Regions from separate parts of the Variovorax sp. 01T432 genome, predicted to be linked through region 1. Evidence: predicted binding sites of a transcription regulator. Region 1 holds the regulator's gene; each other region holds the start of a gene.

Evidence for each region. Region 1 encodes sigma-54, which starts transcription at its own class of promoters, with help from an activator protein. Its sites were predicted from a motif close to TGGCANGNAANCTGCTTT; they were not measured.
Region 2: a site for sigma-54 is predicted at 4,889-4,906, ahead of AC1DNF_RS05660 (isopenicillin N synthase family dioxygenase). Genes of this name have one in related genera too.
Region 3: a site for sigma-54 is predicted at 5,872-5,889, ahead of AC1DNF_RS20385 (ammonium transporter). Genes of this name have one in related genera too.

Annotation. Positions count from the first base shown of each region.
Region 1 covers NZ_JBFTPS010000070.1:11,825-19,299, reverse strand. Annotated here, with positions in the region: gene AC1DNF_RS31880 (THUMP domain-containing class I SAM-dependent RNA methyltransferase) at 1-1,006, opposite strand, end outside; gene AC1DNF_RS31875 (sensor histidine kinase) at 1,068-2,843, shown strand; gene AC1DNF_RS31870 (RNA polymerase factor sigma-54) at 2,868-4,457, opposite strand; gene lptB (LPS export ABC transporter ATP-binding protein) at 4,567-5,358, opposite strand; gene lptA (lipopolysaccharide transport periplasmic protein LptA) at 5,358-6,059, opposite strand; gene AC1DNF_RS31855 (thiol:disulfide interchange protein DsbA/DsbL) at 6,202-6,852, opposite strand; gene AC1DNF_RS31850 (SPOR domain-containing protein) at 6,938-7,475, opposite strand, start outside.
Region 2 covers NZ_JBFTPS010000005.1:131,163-138,637, reverse strand. Annotated here, with positions in the region: gene AC1DNF_RS05680 (ABC transporter permease) at 1-780, opposite strand, end outside; gene AC1DNF_RS05675 (ABC transporter permease) at 777-1,682, opposite strand; gene AC1DNF_RS05670 (ABC transporter ATP-binding protein) at 1,679-2,767, opposite strand; gene AC1DNF_RS05665 (ABC transporter substrate-binding protein) at 2,764-3,810, opposite strand; gene AC1DNF_RS05660 (isopenicillin N synthase family dioxygenase) at 3,861-4,721, opposite strand; gene rutR (HTH-type transcriptional regulator RutR) at 4,986-5,780, shown strand; gene rutF (NADH-dependent FMN reductase RutF) at 5,916-6,467, opposite strand; gene AC1DNF_RS05645 (malonic semialdehyde reductase) at 6,498-7,088, opposite strand; gene rutD (pyrimidine utilization protein D) at 7,085-7,475, opposite strand, start outside.
Region 3 covers NZ_JBFTPS010000027.1:45,022-52,496, reverse strand. Annotated here, with positions in the region: gene AC1DNF_RS20425 (M14 family metallopeptidase) at 1-341, shown strand, start outside; gene AC1DNF_RS20420 (helix-turn-helix domain-containing protein) at 449-793, shown strand; gene AC1DNF_RS20415 (hypothetical protein) at 783-1,052, opposite strand; gene AC1DNF_RS20410 (Rieske (2Fe-2S) protein) at 1,142-1,669, opposite strand; gene AC1DNF_RS20405 (hypothetical protein) at 1,788-2,906, shown strand; gene AC1DNF_RS20400 (YbhB/YbcL family Raf kinase inhibitor-like protein) at 2,947-3,519, opposite strand; gene AC1DNF_RS20395 (GAF domain-containing sensor histidine kinase) at 3,560-4,804, opposite strand; gene AC1DNF_RS20390 (isocitrate lyase/PEP mutase family protein) at 4,829-5,671, opposite strand; gene AC1DNF_RS20385 (ammonium transporter) at 5,961-7,163, shown strand; gene AC1DNF_RS20380 (helix-turn-helix transcriptional regulator) at 7,259-7,475, shown strand, end outside.

The sequences.
Region 1 (7,475 bases):
CGCGGCCCTGGGCACGCGCCACGCCGCCGACCTCGATGCGCTCGCCGTAGGGCGGGTTGAGCACGATGACGCCGGAGGGCGCGGGCGGCATGCGCTGCAAGGCGTCGCCGCCGCGGAACTGCACCGCCGCCGCGACGCCGGCGCGCTCGGCGTTGCGTTCGGCGAAGTCGACCATGCGGTGCGAGACGTCGGAGCCGAAGATGACGGGAGCCGCCGCTTCCGCCGGCGGCGCGGCGGGCTGTGCCTCGGCCTTGAGCGCCGCCCACACGTGCGGCTGGAAGGGAAGCAGCTTCTCGAAGCCGAAGCGCCGCAACGATCCCGCCGCGATGCCGAGCGCGATCTGCGCGGCCTCGATAACGATGGTGCCGCTGCCGCAGCAGGGGTCGTACAACGGCTGGGTCGAGACCGCGCCGGTTTCCGGGTTCCACCAGCCGCTGGCGGCGAGCATGGCGGCGGCCAGGGTTTCCTTGAGTGGCGCATCGCCCTTGTCCTGCCGCCAGCCGCGCTTGAAGAGCGGCTCGCCGGAGGTGTCGATGTAGAGGGTGCACGCGTCGGTGGTCAGGTGCGCGAACACGCGGCTGTCGGGCCACTGGGTCTCGATGCTGGGGCGCACGCCGCCGGCCTTGGCGCGGAAGCGGTCGGCAATGGCGTCCTTGATGCGCAGGGTGGCGAAGTTGAGGCTCTGCAGCGGGCTGTGCTGCGCGGTGGTCTCGATCTTGAAGGTCTGCTTGGGCGTGAACCAGATCTCCCAGGCCACGCCGCTGGCGATGGCGTAGAGGTCGTGCTCGTTGCGATAGGGCGCATGGGCGAGTTCGATCAGCACGCGCTGCGAGAGCCGGCTGTGGAGGTTGAGCTTCATGGCGTCGCGCCAGTCGGCCTGCACGCGCACGCCGCCGCGCAAGGTCAGCAGGTCCTGGCCGGCGCGGCCGGTGAGGGCGTGCACTTCCTGCGCGAGGAAATCCTCGACACCGGCTGCACAGGGGAGGAATAGCGAGAGGTCGTTCACGCGACCATTGTCGCCGCTGGCCACCCCGAATGGACCCGGCTGCTCTATAGTGCATCCGCCGATGAGCCCACCACCCGCCCCTGCCCATCCTGAGCTGCTCGAGGCGGACGCGTTTGCCATCCGATGCGAGGTGCTTCGCCTGAGCGCCCAGCCGAGCGGCCCGGTGCTGTTGGTGCAGTTCCTGCTCGACTGCGGCGTGGCGGCGCTCTTTGCCTGGCAATACTCGGTCGCGCGCGCACTGGTCTGGATTGCGCTGATCGCCGTCAGCACGGCCTTGCGCGGCTTCTTTCCGCAGCGGCTGCCCGCGTCGCTCACGCCCGCCAATCTGCCGCCGGCGCTGCGCCTGCACACGGCGCGCATCGCAGTCCACGAGGCGGCGCACGGGCTGGCCGGGGTGCTGCTGTTCAACCCGGCCGACCCTACGGCGCAGTTGCTGCTGGGCGTGGTGATCATGGCAATGACGCTGTCCTCGGCGTTCTCGGTGTCCTACCACACGCCCGCGATGCAACTCGCCATCACGCTGCTGCTGGCGCCGATCATCGCGATGGGCATCATCCACGGCGCGCCGCCGATGGTGGCGCTGTCGGTGCTGGGGGTCGGGCTGCTCGCGATGGTGTGGAAACTGGTGGCGGAGCGTTCTCGCCAGTTGGAGGAGAACATCGGCCTGCGGCACAACGAGAGCACGCTGCGCGAGCAGGCGCTGGCCGGACTGCGCGAATCGCAGCAGGCGCAGGCCGACCGCCTGCGCTTCTTCTCGGCGGCCAACCATGACCTTCGCCAGCCGGTGATGGCGATGGGTCTCCAGGCCGAGGTGCTGCGCCACCAGTTGAACGCCGGCGAGGACATGGCGACGGTACAGCACACGGTCGCCTCGCTCTCGCGGGCGCAGCAGGCGCTCGAAGGGCTGACCAACCAGCTCCTGGAGATCGGGCGCATCGAGGCGGCGGCCGATCCCATCACGCCGGTCGCGGTGGCCCTGGGACCCTTGATGCACGAATTCGCGCGCCAGGGCGGCGGTGGCCGGGTGCGGGTGCGCTGCCCGGACGGCGCGGTGGCGTGGACCGACGCCGTGGCGCTGCGGCGCATTCTCGGCAACCTGATGGACAACGCGCTCAAGTTCACGCCGCGCGGCCGCGTGCTGCTGGCCTGTCGGCGCCGCAGCAACGGCTGGCGCGTGGAAGTGCGCGACGCGGGCATCGGCATCGCGCCGGACGCGCAGGAGCGCGTGTTCGGCGATTTCGAGCAGGTGGGCAACGTGGAGCGCAATCTGCAACGCGGCCACGGGCTGGGCCTCGCGATCGTGCGGCGCCTGGCGCAGCGGCTGGACGTGCAGGTGACGCTGCGTTCGAGGCTCGGACGGGGCTCGGTATTCGGATTCACGCTGCCGGCCGCGCCGGTGCATGCTGCCGTGCTGCCGGTGGCAGCCCCGGCGGGGGATGCGATGGATCACGCGACGCACGCATCACGACCGCTGCGCCCCGGGCTTGCCGTGCTGGTGGTGGAAGACAACGCGGTGGTGGCCGACAGCATCGCCGCGCTGCTGCGCCTGTGGAACGCGCGGCCGCGCGTGTACGGAAGCGCGGCCGAGGCACTCGCGCTGGCCGACCTGCACGCCATTGACTTCGCACTGTGCGACATCCGCCTGCCGGGCGCGCTCGACGGCATCGCACTGGCCCGCGAACTGCAGCGGCAAAGGCCGGAACTGGCGATCGCCCTGGTGTCGGCCGACATCGACGAAGCGACACGGCAGCTGGCCGAGGCGCGCGGCTGGCACGCGCTGCGCAAGCCCGTGCAGCCGGCCGCGCTGCGTGCGGTGTTGCAGCTGGCGCGCGTCTGACCGGCGGCTTGCGGCCGGACGCTCCTAGAGGGCCTTGCGCAGATTGGCTGGCGCGATGCGCAATGCTTCCCGGTACTTCGCCACTGTGCGGCGAGCGCATTCGATGCCTTGCTCCTTGAGCATCTCCGAGAGCTGGCTGTCGGACAGCGGCTTCTTGAGATCCTCGGCGCTCACGAACTGCTTGATCAAGGCGCGCACCGCGGTACTCGACGCGTTGCCGCCGGTCTCGGTGCCGAGCGCGGAGCCGAAGAAATACTTGAGTTCGACAGTGCCGTAGGGCGTCGCCATGTACTTGGCGGTGGTCACCCGGCTGATGGTCGACTCGTGAAGGCCCAGCTCGTCGGCGATCTCGCGCAGCACCAGCGGACGCATCGCCAGCTCGCCGTGCACGAAGAAGCTCTTCTGCCGCTCGACGATGGCGTTGGACACGCGCAGGATGGTGTCGAAGCGCTGCTGGATGTTCTTGATGAACCAGCGCGCCTCCTGCAGGCGCTGCGACAGCGCCTGGCTGCCCTCGCCCTTGTGCTGCCTGAGCGCGCCGGCATAGATGTCGTGCACGCGCAGGCGGGGCATCACCTCGGGATTGAGCATGACGCGGAACTTGGCGTTGGTGCCGTTGCCTACGCGCGTGACGATCACGTCCGGCACGACGACGTTGCGCTCGACATCCACGAAGCGGCGGCCCGGCTTGGGTTCGAGCCGGGCGATGAGTTGCAGGGCGGCGCGGACTTCTTCCTCGTTGCTGCGGGTGAGCGTGGCCAGGCGCTTGAAGTCGCGCCGGGCGAGCAGCTCCATCGGCTGTTTGCAGATCGCGAGGGCGGTCTTGCGCACCTGGGCCTCGTCGGGGCTTTCGCCCTCGTGGGCGAGGGCCCTCAGCTGGATGCTGAGGCACTCGCCGAGGTTGCGCGCGCCGACGCCGACCGGCTCCAGGCTTTGCAGCAAGCCGAGCGCGACCTGGAAGTGGTGCACCAGATCGTCGAACTGGTCGTTGTCGTCGCCCGCCAGGCCCGAGGCGAGGGCGGGCAGCGAGTCTTCGAGGTAGCCGTCGTCGTTGAGGGATTCGATCAGGAAGCGCAGGGCGGCGCGGTCGTTCTCGTTGAGGCGCAGGCCCAGCGCCTGGCGATGCAGGAAGGACTGCAGCGATTCCTGGCTGCGCGCGAGTTCGGTCGCATCGGTGCGCTCGTCGTCGCCGAGGTTGTTGGCACGCGCGGGAGCGTCGCCGCCCCATTCGGTATCGTCGGGCGCGAGGTCGATGGTGCCGTCGCCTTCCCAGTCGGGTTCGCCGTCGGCGGTATCGGTGGTGGAGGCGGCCTCGGTCTCGGCCGGGCTTGCGACAGCGGCCTCGGCCACGGAGGCCGACGGCCCGGCGCTGAATTCGCCCTCGCCCTCGGCCAGGCGGTCGTCATCGCGCACCGGCGCATCGGCCGACTCCAGGCCGAATTCCTCGCGCGTGGCTTCCTCGGCGGTGCGCTCGAGGAAGGGGTTGTCGTCGAGCATCTGCTCGACTTCCTGGCTCAATTCGAGCGTGGACAGCTGCAGCAGCCGGATCGACTGCTGAAGCTGCGGCGTCAGGGCGAGATGCTGCGATACGCGCAGCGAAAGACCTTGCTTCATGGCGCACGACAACAAGTGAGGCCGCCGCACACGGCCGCGCGATGCGGCCGGCCCGTCCCCGGCAGGGGGTCGGCGAGGCACGATGTGCGGAGCCTGGGGGTAAGCAACATTACATCCGGAAGTGTTCGCCCAGGTACACCCTTCGCACCTCGGCGTTGTCGACGATCTCCGAAGGCGTGCCTTGTGCCAGCACATGCCCGTCGCTGATGATGAATGCGTGATCGCAGATGCCCAGCGTTTCACGCACATTGTGGTCGGTGATGAGAACGCCGATGCCGCGTTCCTTCAGGAAACTGATGATCCGCTGGATCTCGATCACCGCGATCGGGTCGATGCCGGCGAAGGGCTCGTCGAGCAGGATGAAGCGCGGTTGTGTGGCGAGGGCGCGCGCGATCTCGACGCGCCGGCGCTCGCCACCCGACAGCGAGAGCGCGGACGAATCGCGCAGGTGATCGACACGCAGGTCGGTCAACAGTTCGGTGAGCCGCTCCTCGATCCGCTTGTTCGACAAGGAGACCGGCCGCCCCGAGCCATCGGGCTCGTACTGGAGCTCCAGCACGGCGCGCACGTTCTCCTCGACCGTGAGCTTGCGAAAGATCGAAGCTTCCTGCGGCAGGTAGCTCAGCCCCATGCGCGCGCGGCGATGGATGGGCATGTGCGCGATCGGCTCGCCGTCGATGGTGATCTCGCCCGCATCGGCCCGCACCAGCCCGACGATCATGTAGAAGGAGGTGGTCTTGCCCGCGCCGTTGGGGCCCAGCAGGCCGACCACTTCGCCCTTCTGCACGGCCAGCGAGACGTCCTTGACGACCGTGCGGCTGCCGTAGCTCTTCTTCAGGCCGCGCGCCTCCAGGCGGCTGCCCGCCGTGGCTGCATGGGGGTTCAGGCCGAGGGCTGCCATCACTTGCCTTGCTCGCCGCTGAGCGTGGTGCTCGGGCGCAGACCCGAACCGGCGGCGGGAAGGGTGGCGGGCGCGGCGGCCCGGGCAGGCGCCGGCGCCGCTGCCGGCGCCGCTGCCGGCGCCGCGGGCTTGGGCGTCAGGACGGCCCTCACCCGGCCGCTGGATTGCGTCGCGACGCCCGCGTTCGGCGGCAGCGAGGACCCGTTGACGCTGAAGGTGTCGTTGCTCTGGTCGTAGACGATCAGCGGTCCGCTGCTCTCGTCGTTGACAGTCGCGCCCAGCAGCCGGCGCATCACGGCGCGCCGGATGAATTTCACGTTGTCGGCGCGGCTGTCGTATTCGATCACTTCGGCTTCACCCTCGATCCATTCGTCGGGCCCGGCGTCGCGCTTCTGCTTGTAGTAGGCCAGCTTGCCCGGCGCCGCGGTGACGACGCCGTACTGGTAGCCATCCGGGTCCTGCCGCACGTCGATGCGCGCGCCGCGGATGGTGATCGTGCCCTTGGTCACCAGCACGTTGCCCGTGAAGACGCTGGTCTGCTTGAGATCGTCGTAGCGCATCGCGTCCGCATCGATGTTCATCGGCTTGGTACGGTCGGCCTTCTCCGCCTGGGCGAGCGGCGCGAAGCCAGCCAACCACAGGGTGAGGACAAAAGCACTAACCAGCTGGCTAAGGGAAAAGGATGAGGGTTGCGACTTCATAGAGGCACGAAACTTGCTGCGCGATTGTATGCGGCCGGGGGTCCCGGTTCGGCGCGGCCCGAATGAAAAAGCCCGCCGAAGCGGGCTCCATCGACTTTAGGGCATCCAGGCAGAGCATGGTTGCCCGTCCCGGCATAGGCCGTCAGCCCTTGCGCGCCTCGCCGATCAGGTAATCCGCGACCTTCAGCGCGCCCTCCATCGAGCCGGAGGTGTCGCCGTCCAGGTACCAGCGCCCGGCCACGCCGAAAGCCGGCACGCCGGCGACCGCGTAGTCGTTGGTGAGCTGGGTCGCGCGCTTGGCCTTGCCGACCACGGAGAAGGACTTGAACAGGTCGGCGAACTTCTTGGCATCCAGACCCGGCTGGTTCGCGGACCAGGCAAGAATCGCGTCGTCCCCGTTGATGTTCTGGCGCTTGTTGTGGATGGCGTCGAAGATCTTCAGTTGGAATTCGTCGACCTTGCCCAAGGCTTCCAGCGTGTAGTAGAGGCGCTGCTTGGCTTCGACGTCGTTGCCGACGAAGGGTACCGGCACGCGCTTGAACGCCACATGCGGCGGCAGCTGCTTGACCCAGGCTTCGAGCCGCGGCTCGAACGCGGCGCAATGCGGGCAGTTGTAAGAGAAGAATTCGAGCACCTCGACCTTGCCTGCGGGGGTGTCGATGGGCGCGGGTTTCTTCAGCGCGATGTACTCGGTGCCTTCCTTGGGCACGCGCGGCGATTGCGCATGCGTCGGGGCGGCCAGTGGAAGAAGGCCGAGCGTTGCCGCGGCCAGCGAAAAATCACGACGTTTCATAAGAAGAAGTCCTACAGTGTGGGCAGAAAGAGCCGGCCCCGCGGATCGAAGTTCCCGGTGAACAACAGTAACGGAGAATCAAGTCTCAGCGTTGAACACGGACCAGGGCCGATTCGAGGCCACCGCCGTCGAGCCGCTCCTTCAGCCGATCGGCTTCGTCCTTCTTGTTGAAAGGCCCCGCGCGCACGCGGTAGACAGTGCGCCCGGCCTGTTCGCGCTCCGTCACCTTCGCCTCCACGCCCATGAGCGACAGCTTGGCGCGCTGCGCCTCGGCGTCCTCGGGCGTGCGGAAGGCACCCGCCTGCACGAAATACACGAAGGGATCGGTGGCGGCGCTGACACCCGAGCTGGCGTTGGCGGTGGCCACGCTCGTGCCGCCGCCCGAGCGCGCTCTGGCGAGGTCGCCGATCGGATCGTTCGACGGCGGCAGCGCGTTCGCTTCGGCCGGAACCGGCGCCGTGCGCGCCGGGCGCGGCGCGGCGCTGGGTGCGACCACCACGGGCACCGGCCCGCTCGGAGGATGGAGGGGACCGACCGACGCGGGCTGCGGGGGCGCGGCGGATACCTCGGGCACGGCGGCCGTCGCCGGCCGCTGGGCGTTCGACTTGCCGGCGAGCGGCGCA
Region 2 (7,475 bases), on a different contig from region 1:
GATCACGATGACCGCGCCGAGCGTCAGCACGATGCTGACCGTCGACACGGCCGCGGCCGTGGGATCGAAGTCCCAGCGCAGGTAGTCGAAGAGCTGCAGCGGCAGCGTGGTCATTCCGATGCCCTTGAGCAGCAGCGACATGTTGAACAGGTCGAAGGAGATCACGAAGGCGAACAGCGCGCCGGTGATGATCCCCGACTTGATGAGCGGCAGCGTGACGCGCACGAACGCGCGCCAGGGCGGTGCGCCGAGGCTGCGGGCGGCCTGTTCTAGCGAGGCGTCCTGGTTGTAGAGCGCCGAGGCGACATTGGTGAAGACGTAGGGCAGCGTCACCAGCACGTGACCCACGACCAGCCCGAACATCGTCCGGGTGCCCACGCCCGTGGCATAGAGAAAGAACAGCAGCGCGATGGCCGTGAGAATCTCCGGCAGCATGAGCGGGAGCATCAGCATCATCCGCAGGCTCTCGCGAAGCCGCGTGGCATGGCGCACGACGTAGAGCGCGCCGGCCACGCCGATCGCCAGGGAGCACGCGGTGGCGATGGATGCGATCTGCAGCGAGGTGCCGATGGCGCGCATGAAGGCCTGGTTGGCGAACAGCGCGCCGAACCAGCGCAGGGAGATGCCTTGCGGGGGAAAGGCCAGGAACTCGCCCGCGTTGAGCGACATCAGCACGATGATCGCGATCGGCAGCAGCAGGAAGACGTAGACGGCGCCCACGTAGGCGAGGCCGAGCCCGTCGGCCACGCGGGTGGCCAGGGGAATGCGCTTGTGTTTCACTGGACGCCCTTCATGAAGATGCCGCTCACCCGGGCGTAGGCCCACACGGCCGCCATGCCGCAGGCCGACAGCAGCAGCGCCTGCGCGGCGCCCACGGGCCACTGGAAGTTGTCGATGAGGTTCTGCACCACCAGCACCGACATGGTCTTGACCTGCGCGCCGCCCAGCATCACCGGTGTCACATAGGCGCTCAGCGTGAGCACGAAGACGAGGATCGTGCCCGCCTGGATGCCCGGCCAGGACATCGGCAGCGTCAGCCGCCAGAACACCTTCAGGCGCGATGCGCCCAGCGAGCGCGCGGCCTGCTCGAGCGTCGGGTCGATGCTCTGGATGACGCCGACCAGCGGCAGGATCATGAAGGGCAGGAAGACGTGCACGAGGGCGATGGTGACGCCGATGCGGTTGTTCATCAGCTGCAGGCCGGTCTCGATCCAGCCCATGTCGATCAGCGCGCGATTGATCACGCCATTGCCCGACAGCAGGATCAGCCAGCCGAAGCTGCGCACCACCACGCCGACGAGCAGCGGCGACAGCACCAGCACATAGAGCAGGCTGCCCCAGCGCGAACGCGTTCGCGCCAGGTGGTAGGCGACCGGGTAGCCGAGCAGCAGGCATATCGGCACCGTCGTCAGGCCCAGCCGGAAGGTGTCCGCCAGCACACCCACGACATAGGTGTCGCCCAGGGCGCTCGCGTAGTTGCCGAGCGTGAAGCCGGCGCCATAGGGCGCCCCGACGGCCGGCGGCCGCAGGCTCATGCTGACGATGTTGAAGTACGGCAGCACCAGGAACACGCCGATCAGCACCAGTGCCGGCACGATCAGCCAGAACGCGCCATGCCCCGGCGCGCGCCGGCGGCCAGGCGCCGCGAGCCGCGGCGCGGCGGCCGTCATCGTCGCGCTCATGCGTCGGGCGCGATGATCCAGGCATGGCCCGGATCGAACGCGAAAGCGGCCTGGGCGCCGGCTGCCATGCGCCGGCTCGGGGCGGTCTGCACCAGCAGGCTCTGCGCGGCACCGCACTGGAGCGTGTGTTCCACGGTGCTGCCCAGGAAGTAGGCGGACTGCACCAGGCCGCTGTAGGGGCCGTCGTTCTGGAAGCGCACGGCTTCGGGGCGGATCGTGACGTGCACGGACTGGCCCGCCGCCAGCGGGCGGTCGTGGCAGGCCGGCACGATGCCCAGTGCGGTGGCCACGCGGTAGGTGGCGTACGGCCCCGGCGCGTCCGTCATCGCCTCGACGCGGCCTTCGATCAGGTTCGAGCGGCCGATGAAGCGCGCGACCTCGATGCTGCGCGGTCGCATGTAGATGGCCTCGGGCACGTCGAACTGCAACAGCCTGCCGCCGAGCATCACGGCCACGCGGTCGGACATCACCATCGCCTCGGCCTGGTCGTGCGTCACATAGAGCGTGGTGATGCCCACGCGCTTCTGCAGTTCGCGGATGAAGACGCGCATGTCTTCGCGCAGCACGGCGTCGAGGTTCGCCAGCGGCTCGTCGAGCAGCAGAAGACGCGGCTCGATGACCAGCGCGCGCGCCAGCGCCACGCGCTGCTGCTGCCCGCCGGAGAGCTGGCGCGGGTAGCGTTCGGACATCGCGGTCAGCTGCACCATCGCGAGCACCTCGTCCACGCGGCGCCGGATCTCGGTCTTGCCGATGCCGCGCATCTCCAGCCCGAACGCCAGGTTGCGATGGACCGTGAGGTGCGGGAACAGCGCGTAGTTCTGGAACACCATGCCGATGTCGCGCTTCTCGGGCGGCAGGTCGGTGATGTCCTCGTCGTCGAGCCGCACGCGGCCTTCGTCGGGAAACTCGAAACCCGCCACGCAGCGCAGCGTCGTCGTCTTGCCGCAGCCGCTCGGGCCCAGCAGCGAGATGAATTCGCCTTCCTCGGTGCTGAGGTCCAGGTGCTGGATGGCCGGCGCGGCGGCGGCATGGAAGGTCTTGCGGATGCCCTCCAGCGACACGCGCGTGGTGCGCCGGCCGATCATTTCATCTCCCGGTTCCAGCGGTCGGTGATCGACGCGACCTGCGGATTGACCCGGGTCCAGTCGAACTGGAAGATCGACTTCATCCGGTCGCCGCTGATCGGCACGTCCTTCGCCAGTTCGGCACCCAGCCGGGACTGGGTGTTGGTCGGCGAGGTGAAGAATTCCTTGGCCATCATCTCCTGCGCGTCCGGACGCAGGATGAAGTCGAGGTACTTGTAGGCCTCGTCCTTGGCGGGCGCGTTCTTCAGCACGTTGAAGGACTGCTCGAAGGCCAGCACGCCTTCGGTCGGCACCACCATCTCGACCGGCACGCCCTTCTTCTGCAGCGCGACGATTTCGGGAAAGTCGATCACGGCCACCGTGACGTCGCCGCGCGTGAGCATGGTCGACAGCGTGCCGCTCCAGTCGGCCTGCGTGAAGGGCAGCAGCTTCTTGATCTCGACGAAGGCGCGGTCGATCGCGTCCTGCGAGCCGCCATAGAGCTTGGCCGTCATCAGCAGGAACAGCATCGCCGCAGTGTTGCCGATCTGATAGAGGCCGATCTTGCCCTTGAACTCCGGGTTGCTCCACAGGTCGGACCACGACTTCGGCGGTGTCTTCACCAGATCCTTGCGATAGCCGATGCCGATGGTGGAGACAATGGCGCGCACGCCGTTGTCGCCGGGGTTGCGCAGGTTGGGATACACGCTCCCGAGGTTCGGCACCTTGGCCGCGGGAATGGGCTCGAAGTAGCCTTCGGCGCGCACCATGCTCGCGATGTTCTCGTTCACCATGAGGATGCTGTAGGGCGGCTTGTCCACACCCGCGGCACGCAGGTTGGCGACGAAGTTCTTGCCAAGCCCGACGTCCAGCGTGGTCTCGATGCCTGACGACTTCTGGAACATCGGCATCAGGTCGGAGCGCCAGAACTTCTCCCAGCGCCCGCCGTAGGTGTTGACGACCAGGTTCTGCGCGGCCAGCGAGATCCCGGGCATGGCCAGGGCCGACATGCCCGCGGCGGCGGCCATGGCGTGGAGGCAGTCGCGGCGCGAAAGGTTTTTCATGGGGAGGTGGTCCTTCAAGAAGAGAAAGGGAAAGAGGCCGTCACCCGCGCTCAGAGCGCGGCGGCGCCCACGGTGGGCGTGTCTCGCCGGTAGTCGTAGTTCTTGTTGAGCCGCTCCATCAGGTAGTCGCCGTATCTCACCGGCGGATAGAGCGGCGGATGGGTGTCGTCGGTGCAGCTGGGCACGCATTCGATGAGTGCGTCCATGCCCGGGTCGAGGAAGTAGGGCAGCGAGTAGCGGTCGCCGCCGGAGCGGTTGATCACGCGGTGCGGGGTCGAGACGAAGCGGTCGTTGGTCCAGCGCGCCAGCATGTCGCCGACGTTGAGCACGTAGGTGTCGGCGATCGGCGGTGCCTCGATCCAGTCGCCGCCGCGCGGGCGCACCTGCAGCCCGCCCGAATCGTCTTGCGCGAGCAGCGTGATGATCCCGTAGTCGGTGTGGGGCGCCGAGCCCATCTGCTCGTTCTCCAGCGGTGCCTGCGGCGGGTAATGCAGGGCGCGCAGGAATGTGGTCGGGTGGTCGAAGTGGTGGTCGAGCGCCGTCGCTTCGAGCCCGAGGCTCATCGCGATGAGGCGCACCACGTAGCGGCCGAGCGCGTCGACTTCGCCGATGTACTGCGTCATCGCGGGCCTGAATTCCGGCAGCCACTGGGGCCACTGGTTCGGCCCCTGCAGCGGCAGGCTGGCGCGCAGGCCCGGGTCGTCCGGCGGCAGCTCGTGCATCAGCATCAGCGACTCGCTCATGTTCGGCCGCGTCACCTTCGCCACCGACGAGGTGACGATGGTCGAGGTGGCCATGCCCATGTAGCCGCGATGGAAGGCGTTGATGGCGAGCGATTGCTTCTGTTCGAGCGGCGACTCGTGGAAGCGGCGCGAGGCTTCGAAGGCGGCCGCGCGCGTTCGTGGCGCCACGTTGTGACCACCGATGTAGGCGAAGTCTCAGCGCATCGTGCAACCTGCGGGCCGTGTGCCGTGCCTCGGGATGGTGCGGATCGAGATGTCCGCCGAGATCGATAAGGGGGATGGACTTCAACATGGAACCTTGATCTGCGTCAAAACGACGTCCTCGTGCGATCCGTCATGCAACGTCTGTGCCAGTTGGACCAAATGGACAAATGTTGTAGCCTCCGAGGCCGAACAAACGCACAAGCAGGCGAGCACGCAGGAACAGCACAGATGCCAAAGACGATCCATGGAGGAGCGGCGACGCGCGTGGGCGCCACCGCGGGAAGCAAGAACGCAGGCAAGGCCAAGGCCGCACCCAAGACCGCGGTCGCGCGGCGCAATGTCAAGCCCTCGCAACGCGCGCTGAGCCCGCGGGCTGCCGCGCCGCGCAGCGCGGCATCGGCGAACCGGCGGCTGCGCCAGATCGAGGACAAGCGCGCCGTGATCCTGTCCGCCGCGCTCGGCCTGTTCTCGCGCTACGGATTGCATGGCACCAGCGTCGACCAGGTGGCGGCGCGCGCGGATGTCTCCAAGAGCAACCTGCTCTATTACTTCGCCAACAAGGAGGAGCTTTACGTCAGCGTGCTGCGCGACCTGCTGACCGTCTGGCTCGAGCCGCTGCGCGGCTTCAGCGCGGAGCAGGACCCGCGCGAGGCCATTGCCGACTACATCCGTCGCAAACTCGTGATCTCGCGCGACCGGCCCGATGCATCGCGGCTGTTCTGTCTCGAGATGATCCAGGGTGCGCCGCTGTTGCGCGACGAACTCGGGCGCGAGCTGCGCGAACTCGTCGATCGCAAGTCCGAGGTCATTCGCGCCTGGGTGGCGGCCGGCAAGCTTGCGCCCGTCGACGCGCATCACCTGGTCTTCGCGCTCTGGGCTACCACGCAGCATTATGCCGATTTCGGTGTGCAGGTCGAGGCCGTCACGGGCCGCACGCTGGCCGATCCGGCCTTCTTCGAGCAGACCGTCGAGAACGTACAGCGCATCGTGCTCGACGGCATCCTTGCGCCGCGGGGCGCGTAGTCCGATTGCCGCGACCCAAGACGCACGAAGCCGGCGTGGCCCAAAGCCAGGGATACCGCGGAACCGGCTTTGCCGGGCCGCCGGTATCGCCCCCTTGAGGGGGAGGCGCCGCAGGCGCTTCGGGGGTGTCTCCTCCTAATGCGCGGGCGCCACGAGGTCGTGGTAGCGCCGGTCGAAGTAGATGAGCCCGTGCCTTGCCTCGCCGATGGCGATGGCAACAGCTTCGCAGAACAGCACGTCGTGCGTCCCGACGCTGGTGCTGCGCATCACGCGGCAATCGAAGGACACGGCCGCGCCTTCCAGCATCGGCGAGCCGGTCGCGCCGGCGCGCCAGGTGGCGGCGGCAAAGCGTTCGTCCATCGGCGTCTTGCCGCCGAACACGCCGGACAGCTCCCGATGGCCGGCGGCGAGCACGTTCACGCACAGGACGCCGTTGGCCTGGAACGCCGGGTAGACCGAGGCGCCACGGTTGAGGCAGATCAGCAAGGTCGGCGGATCGTCCGTGACGCTGCACACCGCCGACGCGGTGAAGCCCGCGCGGCCGGCCGGCCCCTCGGTGGTGACGATGTTGACCGCCGCCCCCAGGCGCGCCATGGCGTTGCGGTAGTCGTTGCGCGGCAGCGGTGCGTCGTGCCCCGCGGGCGGGCGCGAGGGTGTGGCCGGGCAGGGGGAAAGCGAGGGATTCATGGGCGGTCTCCGTGGCGAACGCGTTCGGCCTCAGGCCAGCGTGCAGGCTTCGTCGAAATCGAGCCGCGGCAGACGGCCGAAGCGCTTGGCGGGGTCGCCGTGGCCGAGGTTGATCAGGAAGTTGGCGGTCCAGGTCGTGCCCGCGAAGAAGCTGGCGTTGAGCTTGGCCTTGTCGAAGCCCGACATCGGCCCCGCGTCCAGGCCGAGCGCGCGCGCGGCGAGCAGCAGATAGGCCGCCTGGAGTGTGCCGTTGCGAAAGGCCGTGTCGTGCGCGACCTCGGGGCTGCCGGTGAACCAGGGTCGGGCATCCGTGTGCGGGAAGAGCTTGGGCAGCTTCTCGTGAAAGGCCGTGTCCCAGGCGGCGATCACCGTCACCGGCGCGCTCATCGTCTTGTCGAGATTGCTGGCCGACAGCGCCGGCGCCAGCAACTGCTTGGCCTGCGGCGTGCGCACGAAGACGAAGCGGCCCGGCGAGCAGTTGGCGGAGGTCGGCCCCATGCGCGCGAGTTCGTAGACCTGCCGCAGCATGTCGTCCGAGACGGGTTCGGATGTCCAGCCGTTGTGGCTGCGGGCTTCGGTGAACAAGGTCGCCAGGGCGGCGTCGTCGAGGGTGTGTGTCATGCGCGGATGCTCGAAGAGGTGATGGCAGGCTGCGTCGCGAGGAAGGCCAGCAGCGTGTGGTTGAAGGCGTCGGGCTCGGTCGCGCTGTGGGCGTGGCCGCCGTGCGGCACGCGCTCGAACGTGGCCCGGGGCAGGGCATCGGCCAGGCGCTGCGACATGGTCCAGGGCACCAGCACGTCGTCCATGGCCGCCGCGACCAGCGTGGGCACGCCGATGCCGGCCAGTCGGGCGTCGACATCGAAGGCGCGCAGCGCGGCGATGCGGGCGCGCATGTTGGCTTCGCCCGGGAAGTGCGCGAGCGCGTGTTCCACCTCGGCCGCCACCAGCGCGGAGTTGGCGGCGGCCCACGCCGCGGGGTACAGGAAGATCGGCTGCGCCTCGACATAC
Region 3 (7,475 bases), on a different contig from region 1:
CGCCGGATGTGGCGCATCGGGCGATCCATGCCGCGCTGCGCCTGCTCGGGATGATCGAAGCGGACCCGGCCCTGCCGCCGCCCGCGCCGCCGAGCCTGCTGCGGCTCGTCAGCGTGACGGATCGCGCGCACGAGGAGGACCAGTTCGTGCGCGAATGGGCGACCTTCGACCCCGTTGCGCGCGGCGAGCCCATCGGCGTGCGCGAGGACGGGCGCATGGTGCATGCGGAACGCGATGGCTTCATCGTGTTTCCGAGCGCGACGGCGCTGCCTGGGACGGAGTGGTTCTATTTCGCTGTGGCGAGCGAGCGGGATCTGGCGGGGCATGTGAAGACTGCCTGAGGGCGCGCCATGCGTCCCTGGTGCCGGCGGCCCTTCAAGGCGCCGCAAGAATTTGGTACGCAAACTCCGTGGACTGATTGGCGCCCAGGCCCGACCATCCGGTCCCGATGAAAAAGGCGCAATCGAAAAAGCACACGGCATGGAGCAGCGCGATCCGGAGCGCCTTCGGGTCCCGGATGAGGGCGCTGCGTCGCCAGCTGCGGGTGTCGCAGGAGGAGCTCGGCTGGCGGTGCGGGCTCGATCCCAGCTTCGTGGGGCAGGTCGAGCGCGGCGAGCGCAACCTGAGTCTGGAGAGCATCTACCGCATTGCGAATGGGCTCGAGACGCTTCCAGCCAACCTCCTGGTCCCGCTGGAGGCCGGCCTTCGTCCTGAAGGCAAGAGCGACGGCGATCGAAGCGCCGCTCGTGCGGGAGCCGGGCCGCTGGGCGCCGATGCGCCCCTCAGCTCTTGAGAAAGTAGATGTCCGGCGTGTCCAGCACGCCGAGTTCCTGCATCTTCTCTCGCAGGTCCGCGGACGCGGCGAAGGCTTTGGCCCGGCTGAGATCCTGGGCCTCGAACAGGCCGACGACCTCGTTGGGATCGTCCGCGCCGCGAAGCAGGTATTTCTCGGTCAGGCCTGCCTCCGCGCGCTTGGGCAGATGGGCGTCGTACCCGGCCTTCCAGCTCGTGAAGTCCTTGACCCTGTGTCTGAACAACATGAAAGCAGGCATGGTTCGCTCCTGGTGTGATGGGCGCCCGGTTTACACCCATGCGCCCCGAGTGGCAACAGGCCACAAGGCCAGAGGCGCGGCCATCGAACTCAATGATGGACCCGCAGGGTGTCCGCATCCCGCAGTTCGAACGCGGGCGAGTCGAGATCGGCCACGCGCATCGACGCGCTCTGATCCGGGTATTGCTTGATGGCGCGTCCCGCGTAATCCCACTCCGCGAAGTGGCAGGGATCGTAGAACCCCCCCTGCCACAGGCGCTCGGGCGCATAGCGGTAGGCACCCTTGGGCGCATGCCGGGCGACGCAACCGCGCACCGGACTCCTCAGTGAATAGACGAAGAAGGCGGGACGCCCGGGCGGGATCGGCCGCCGGCTCCAGGTGTTGCGCGTCTGCGCCTGAAGGTCGTCGAGCATCTGCGGCGTCGTGCGCACCAGGGCGAAGGGCGCGTCGTTCCAGGTGAAGAAGATCGGGATTCCGGCGGCAACCTCGTCGATCGGAACGTCGACGTAGGCCACCGGCGTGTTCGTGGCCACGATGGACGATCGCGTCAACAGGAACACGACGGCCACACAGATGGCCAGCACGACGGTCCACAGAAGCGCGCGGGCTTTGCTCATCGGACCCATCTTGCACCATGCGCCGCCGGATTCACATTCCCGTCAACTGCCGCTTCTAAAGTGGGCCGGTCACCCCCGTGACTCGAAGAAATCCCCACAGACTCCGGAAGGAAGTTTCATGAAAACCAGAAGAACGCGGTTCTTGACGGCCGTTCTCGCGCTCCTTGTCTCCAGCGTCACCACGATGGCATTGGCTGACCACGACACCGATGACCGGGACGGCCGGGACGGGCGCAACGCGCCCTACCTCATCGGCCTCTGGGGTGACCTGCCCTATTCGGACGAGCAGGCGCTCAAGGGCGTGCCGAACCTGATCGCGGACATGAACAGGCAAGACCTGGCATTCACCGTCCACGACGGCGATCTCAAGGCCGGCAGCGGCACGCCGGGCTCCGTCACGCCGACGACCTGCAGCGACGCCATGTATGTGCAGGCCCATGGCTTCTTCGACGCGTTGAAGGCCCCCGCCATGCTCACGCCCGGCGACAACGACTGGACCGATTGCGATCGTCCGGCGAACGGCGGCTTCTCGTCGCGCGAGCGCCTGGACCATGAACGCCAGGTGTTCTTCGGCACCCCCTATTCGATGGGCCGGCAGCGCATGCGCCAGGAAGTACAGAGCGCCGCGCTCTGCCTGGGCGTGAACGGCCCGACGCCCTGCGTCGAGAATCGCCGCTGGACCTTCGGCGGCGTGACCTACGTGACGCTCAATGTCCAGGGCTCGTGCAACAACCTGTGCGACACGGCGCCCGACGCGGCGGAGTGGGCCGCGCGCAATCTGGCCAACATCGCCTGGCTGAGGGAGTCGTTCCGCTTCGCCGCCGCACGGCAATCGGCCGCGGTCATGATCATCTCTCAGGCCAATCCAGGCTGGGATGCGACCGATGCAACGCGAGCGCCGCTGCGCGACCCGAAGACGCTCGCCCAGACGGACGGCCAGCCGGACGGCTTCCAGGACTACCTGGTGGCCCTGCGCGAGGAGGTCATCGCCTTCCGCAAGCCCGTCGCCTACGTGCATGGGGACTCGCACTACCACCGCATCGACAAGCCGCTGCTCGACAGCCTGGGCCGCCGGCTCGAGAACTTCACGCGGGTCGAGACTTTCGGCGACAACCAGGCCAACGGCACCAACGACGTGAACTGGCTGCGGGTCCGTGTCGACCCCCGAAGCCGCGAAGTGTTCGCCTACCAGCAGCAGATCGTGCCCGCCAACCGCACGGCGGTGCCGGCGCCCTGAGGCCGGCGTCAGCGGGCTGCGGCGCGCCGCAGCCGCGCGCTCACTTGGCGCGGCCGTACCGGGCGGTGAAGGTGGCCGCGGCCAGCTTGTTGGCGTTGATCATGAAGCCGACCAGCGCCGCGGTGCCGTCGGCCGGCACGTCGAGCTTGTCGGTCTTCAGCGCGTAGACGGTGAAGACATAGCGATGCGGCTTGTCGCCCGGGGGCGGGCAGGCGCCGCCGAAGGCGGCCGTGCCGAAGTCGGTGCGCGCCTGGGCGCTTCCGGCGGGCAGGCCCTTGCCCTCGGCCACGCCGGCGCCCTCGGGCAATTCGGTGGCCGTGGCCGGGATGTTGTAGACCACCCAGTGCCACCAGCCCGAACCGGTGGGCGCGTCGGGGTCGTACACGGTGACGGCGAAGCTCCGGGTCTCCTTGGGCGCGCCGCTCCACTTCAGCGCGGGCGAGACGTTCTTGCCGCTGCAGCCGAAGCCGTTGAAGACCTGGGCCTCGGTCAGCATGCTGCCGGGCTTGATGGTCGGGCTGGCGAGCGTGAAGCCGGCGCCGTGGGCGAGCGGCAGGCAGGCCGCCAGCGCGAGGACCAGGGCGCTCGAACGCAGGGTGGATTGCAGGGTCATGGCCTTCTCCTTCTATTCGACGGAAGCGCGCGAGGCGTGATCATGCGCCAGCGCCGTGGTCCCATCCAACCGGGATACGGGCCGTGAAGGTCGTGCCCTCGTCGGTGGATGAAGTGACCGTCAGGCTGCCCCGGTGAGCCTTCACGATTTCGGAGCAGATGTACAGGCCCAGGCCCAGGCCGCCGCCGGGCTTGCTGCTCGCGGGTCGCCAGTAGGGCTGGAAGATCTTGTCGAGGTCCGCCGGCGGGATGGGCGAGCCGCCGTTCCTCACGGACACCACGAGTTCATCGGCTTCGCCCCTCACCTGGACGATGATGGGCTGGTCGGGCGCGCCGTAGGTGACGGCGTTGCCCAGCAGGTTCGACAGCAACTGCTGCACTCGCCCCTGGTCGCAACGAACCGAACCGGCGATGTCGATCTCATCGCGGATGTCCAGGCGGGGATTGGCGGCGCGCGTCTCGTCCACGACGTCCCTCAGGGCCGAACCCAGGAAGTCCGCGTCGCGGATCGTGAGGCCGATGCCCGACCCGAGGCGGCCGCGCGCCAGGTCGAGCACGTCGTCGATCAACCCGGACATGCGCCGCGTGCTGGACCGCAGCCGCGCGCCCAGCTTGACCAGTTCGGGCGCATCCGTGCGCCGCGACAGGAGCTCGGCGGTGGCGCCGACGGCGGCCAGCGGGTTGCGCAGGTCATGCCCGAGCACGGCGATGAATTGCTCGCGCAATTCGGATGCCGCACGCTCGCCCTTGAGCGCTGTCTCTGCCTGCTCCTGGCGGTCCTCATTCTCGAGCTGATGCGCGATCAGTTCCGCGAAGGCCGTGAACATGGCCACGATGCGCGCGTCCGAAACGATGGCCGGCCGCGGATCGATGGCGCACAGGTTCCCGAAATAGTCGCCGTTGCGGCGGATGATCGGCACGGAGATGTAGCTCTCGATGTTGTAGAGGCGCGGCGTGTGGTGGTCTCGGTAGACCGGGTCCTGGCTGGCGTGGTCGATGACGACGGGGCGCCGGAACGCGCGCGCTTCGCGGCAGAGCGTGGTTTCCACCTTGAGCTGCCCGCCGGGCCGGAGGCCGAACTGGATGCGGTCCTCGACGGCGCAGGCCGTCCAATTGCCTTCGGTGACACGCGCGACGGCCGCGAAGCCCATGCCGGTGTTCTGGCAGATGAGCTTGAGCAGCGAGGGCACCGAGCTCATGCGGCCGATCGCTGCCACGTCATGCGCGATGGCTTCGGGGCTGTCAACCACCGAGGCGGCATCGGCGGGATTGTCGAGCGGTTCCAAGATGCCTCGAATTGCGCAAGGCGCCTAACCCGCGGGCGGCTTCTCTTGAGTCTGGCGGAAGAATGCATTGAGCTCCGCGCCCGACGCGGCCCCTTCGAAGCCATCGAAGCTTCCATCCGCGAGCGAACGCGCGGCGCGGGAGAACCCGCCCCAGGCCGCGCGCGCCAGGGCGCCGCCGACGCTGACGCGCCGCACGCCGAGTTCGGCGATGTCCTGCAGGGTGAAGTGGCTGACGGAGCCGACCAGCAGGTTCACCGGCTTGGGCGCCACGGCGGCGACGACGGCGGCGATCTCCTCGCGCGTGCGGATGCCCGGCGCGTAGAGGCAGTCGGCGCCGGCCTCGGAATAGGCCTTGAGCCTGGCGATGGTGTCGTCGAGGTCGGGCCGTCCGACGAGGAAGTTCTCCGCCCGCCCGACGAGCAGCGTGTCGCCGCCCGCCGCGTCGATGGCCTTTCGCGCGGCGCGCAGCCGCGCGACGGCGGCGCCGATGTCGCGCAGCGGGTCGGCGGCATCGCCGGTCGAATCCTCGATCGACAGCCCCGCGACGCCGGTCTCGATGGCCAGCCGCACGCTCTCGGCGACGCCTTGCGGATCCTCCGCGAAGCCGCTCTCGAAGTCCGCGTTCACCGGAAGATCGGTGGCGGCGACGATCTCGCGCAGATGCTCGAGGACCGTCTCTCGCGACATCGCGCCGTCGAAGCCGCCGCGTGACCACGCGAATCCCGAGCTGGTGGTCGCCAGCGCCTTGAAGCCCAGGCCTTGCAGGAAGAGCGCGCTGCCCACGTCCCAGGGGTTGGGCAGGGCGAAGCAGCCTTGGGCGTGGAGGGCGCGGAAGGCGGCGCGCTTTCGGGCGACGGTACGGGTCATGGGGTCCTCCTCGACGGGGTGAAAGAGAAAAGGCGCTTCGGTCGCTCATCGCCTTGCCGATTGGAATCGGGGCCGTCTTCCCAATCCGGCAAGAGCGGTTGTACCTCACTGCCGGGCATTTTCCTCATTCAAAGTGCCCTGTGCCGTTCCGGTGCATGACGCGCTGATGTGGAACACAAGGCACCACGATAGCTCTCATTTGGCACCAATATTGCTTGCAGAGGACGCCTTCGCCGGTAGATCCGGTGATTCGCACCATTTCAAGACATAAATCTGCAAGTTGGGCCTCATGGACGCACTAAGACAGGGCGCGGATGCGCTGTTCATTCTTCTCGGGGCCATCATGGTCCTTGCCATGCACGCGGGCTTCGCGTTCCTCGAACTCGGCACTGTGCGCAAGAAGAACCAGGTCAATGCGCTGGTCAAGATCCTGGTCGATTTCTCGGTCTCGACCGTGGCGTATTTCCTGGTCGGTTACGGCGTGGCCTATGGCACGCACTTCTTCGTCGGTGCCGATCAGCTGGCGCTCAAGAGCGGCTATGAACTGGTGAAGTTCTTCTTCCTGCTCACCTTCGCGGCCGCCATCCCGGCCATCATCTCGGGCGGCATCGCCGAGCGCGCGCGCTTCTGGCCGCAGCTGATCGCGACGGCGGTGATCGTCGGCTTCGTCTATCCGCTGTACGAAGGCATCGCGTGGAACAAGGCCTTCGGCATCCAGGGGTGGATCGCGTCGGTCACGGGCAGCGAGTTCCACGACTTCGCGGGCTCGGTGGTGGTGCATGCGCTGGGCGGCTGGCTGGCGCTGCCGGCCGTGCTGCTGCTGGGCGCGCGCCGCAACCGCTACCGTGGCGACGGCTCGCTCAGTGCGCATCCGCCTTCGAGCATCCCTTTCCTCGCGCTGGGCGCCTGGGTGCTGTGCGTGGGCTGGTTCGGCTTCAACGTGATGAGCGCCCAGAGCATCGACAAGATCTCCGGGCTGGTGGCGGTCAACTCGCTGATGGCGATGGTCGGCGGCACGCTGGTGGCGCTGGCGCTGGGCAAGAACGACCCGGGCTTCGTCTACAACGGCCCCTTGGCGGGCCTGGTGGCCGTGTGCGCCGGCTCCGACCTGATGCATCCGATCGGCGCGCTGGTGGTGGGCGGCGTGGCGGGCGCGATCTTCGTCGTCATGTTCACGCTGACGCAGAACAAGTGGAAGATCGACGACGTGCTCGGCGTCTGGCCGCTGCACGGCCTGTGCGGCACCTGGGGCGGGATCGCGGCCGGCATCTTCGGCAGCAAGGCGCTGGGCGGCATCGGCGGCGTGAGCGTGCTGGCGCAGCTCATCGGCGTGGCGATCGGCGTCGTCTGGGCGCTGGTCGCGGGCACCGTGGTGTACGGGGTGCTCAAGAAGACGCTGGGTCTGCGCCTCTCGCAGGAGGAAGAGTACGAGGGCGCGGATCTCTCGATCCACCACATCACGGCCACGCCCGAGCGCGAGGCGAACTGGTAGGCGGGGCGCTGACACCGGTTCAGTAAGATGGGCCAGGGGCCTGCGCTCGCCATGCAGGCTGACGAACGAACGTCACCAACAAGAAGACAAAGCGCATGAATTCGGAAGAGGAATATGACCGGATCGTCGGAAGCCTGTACGACGCGGCCTTGCTGCCCGATACCTGGCGGCGGGCGCTCGGCGAGCTGACCTCCTGGACGGGCGCCAACCTCTTCCATCTCGTTCAATGGAATGCCACGTCGCAGCAGAGCCGATTCAACGTGCACTCGGAGGGCATCGAAGGCCCCATTCGGCTCTATGACGCGTACTACG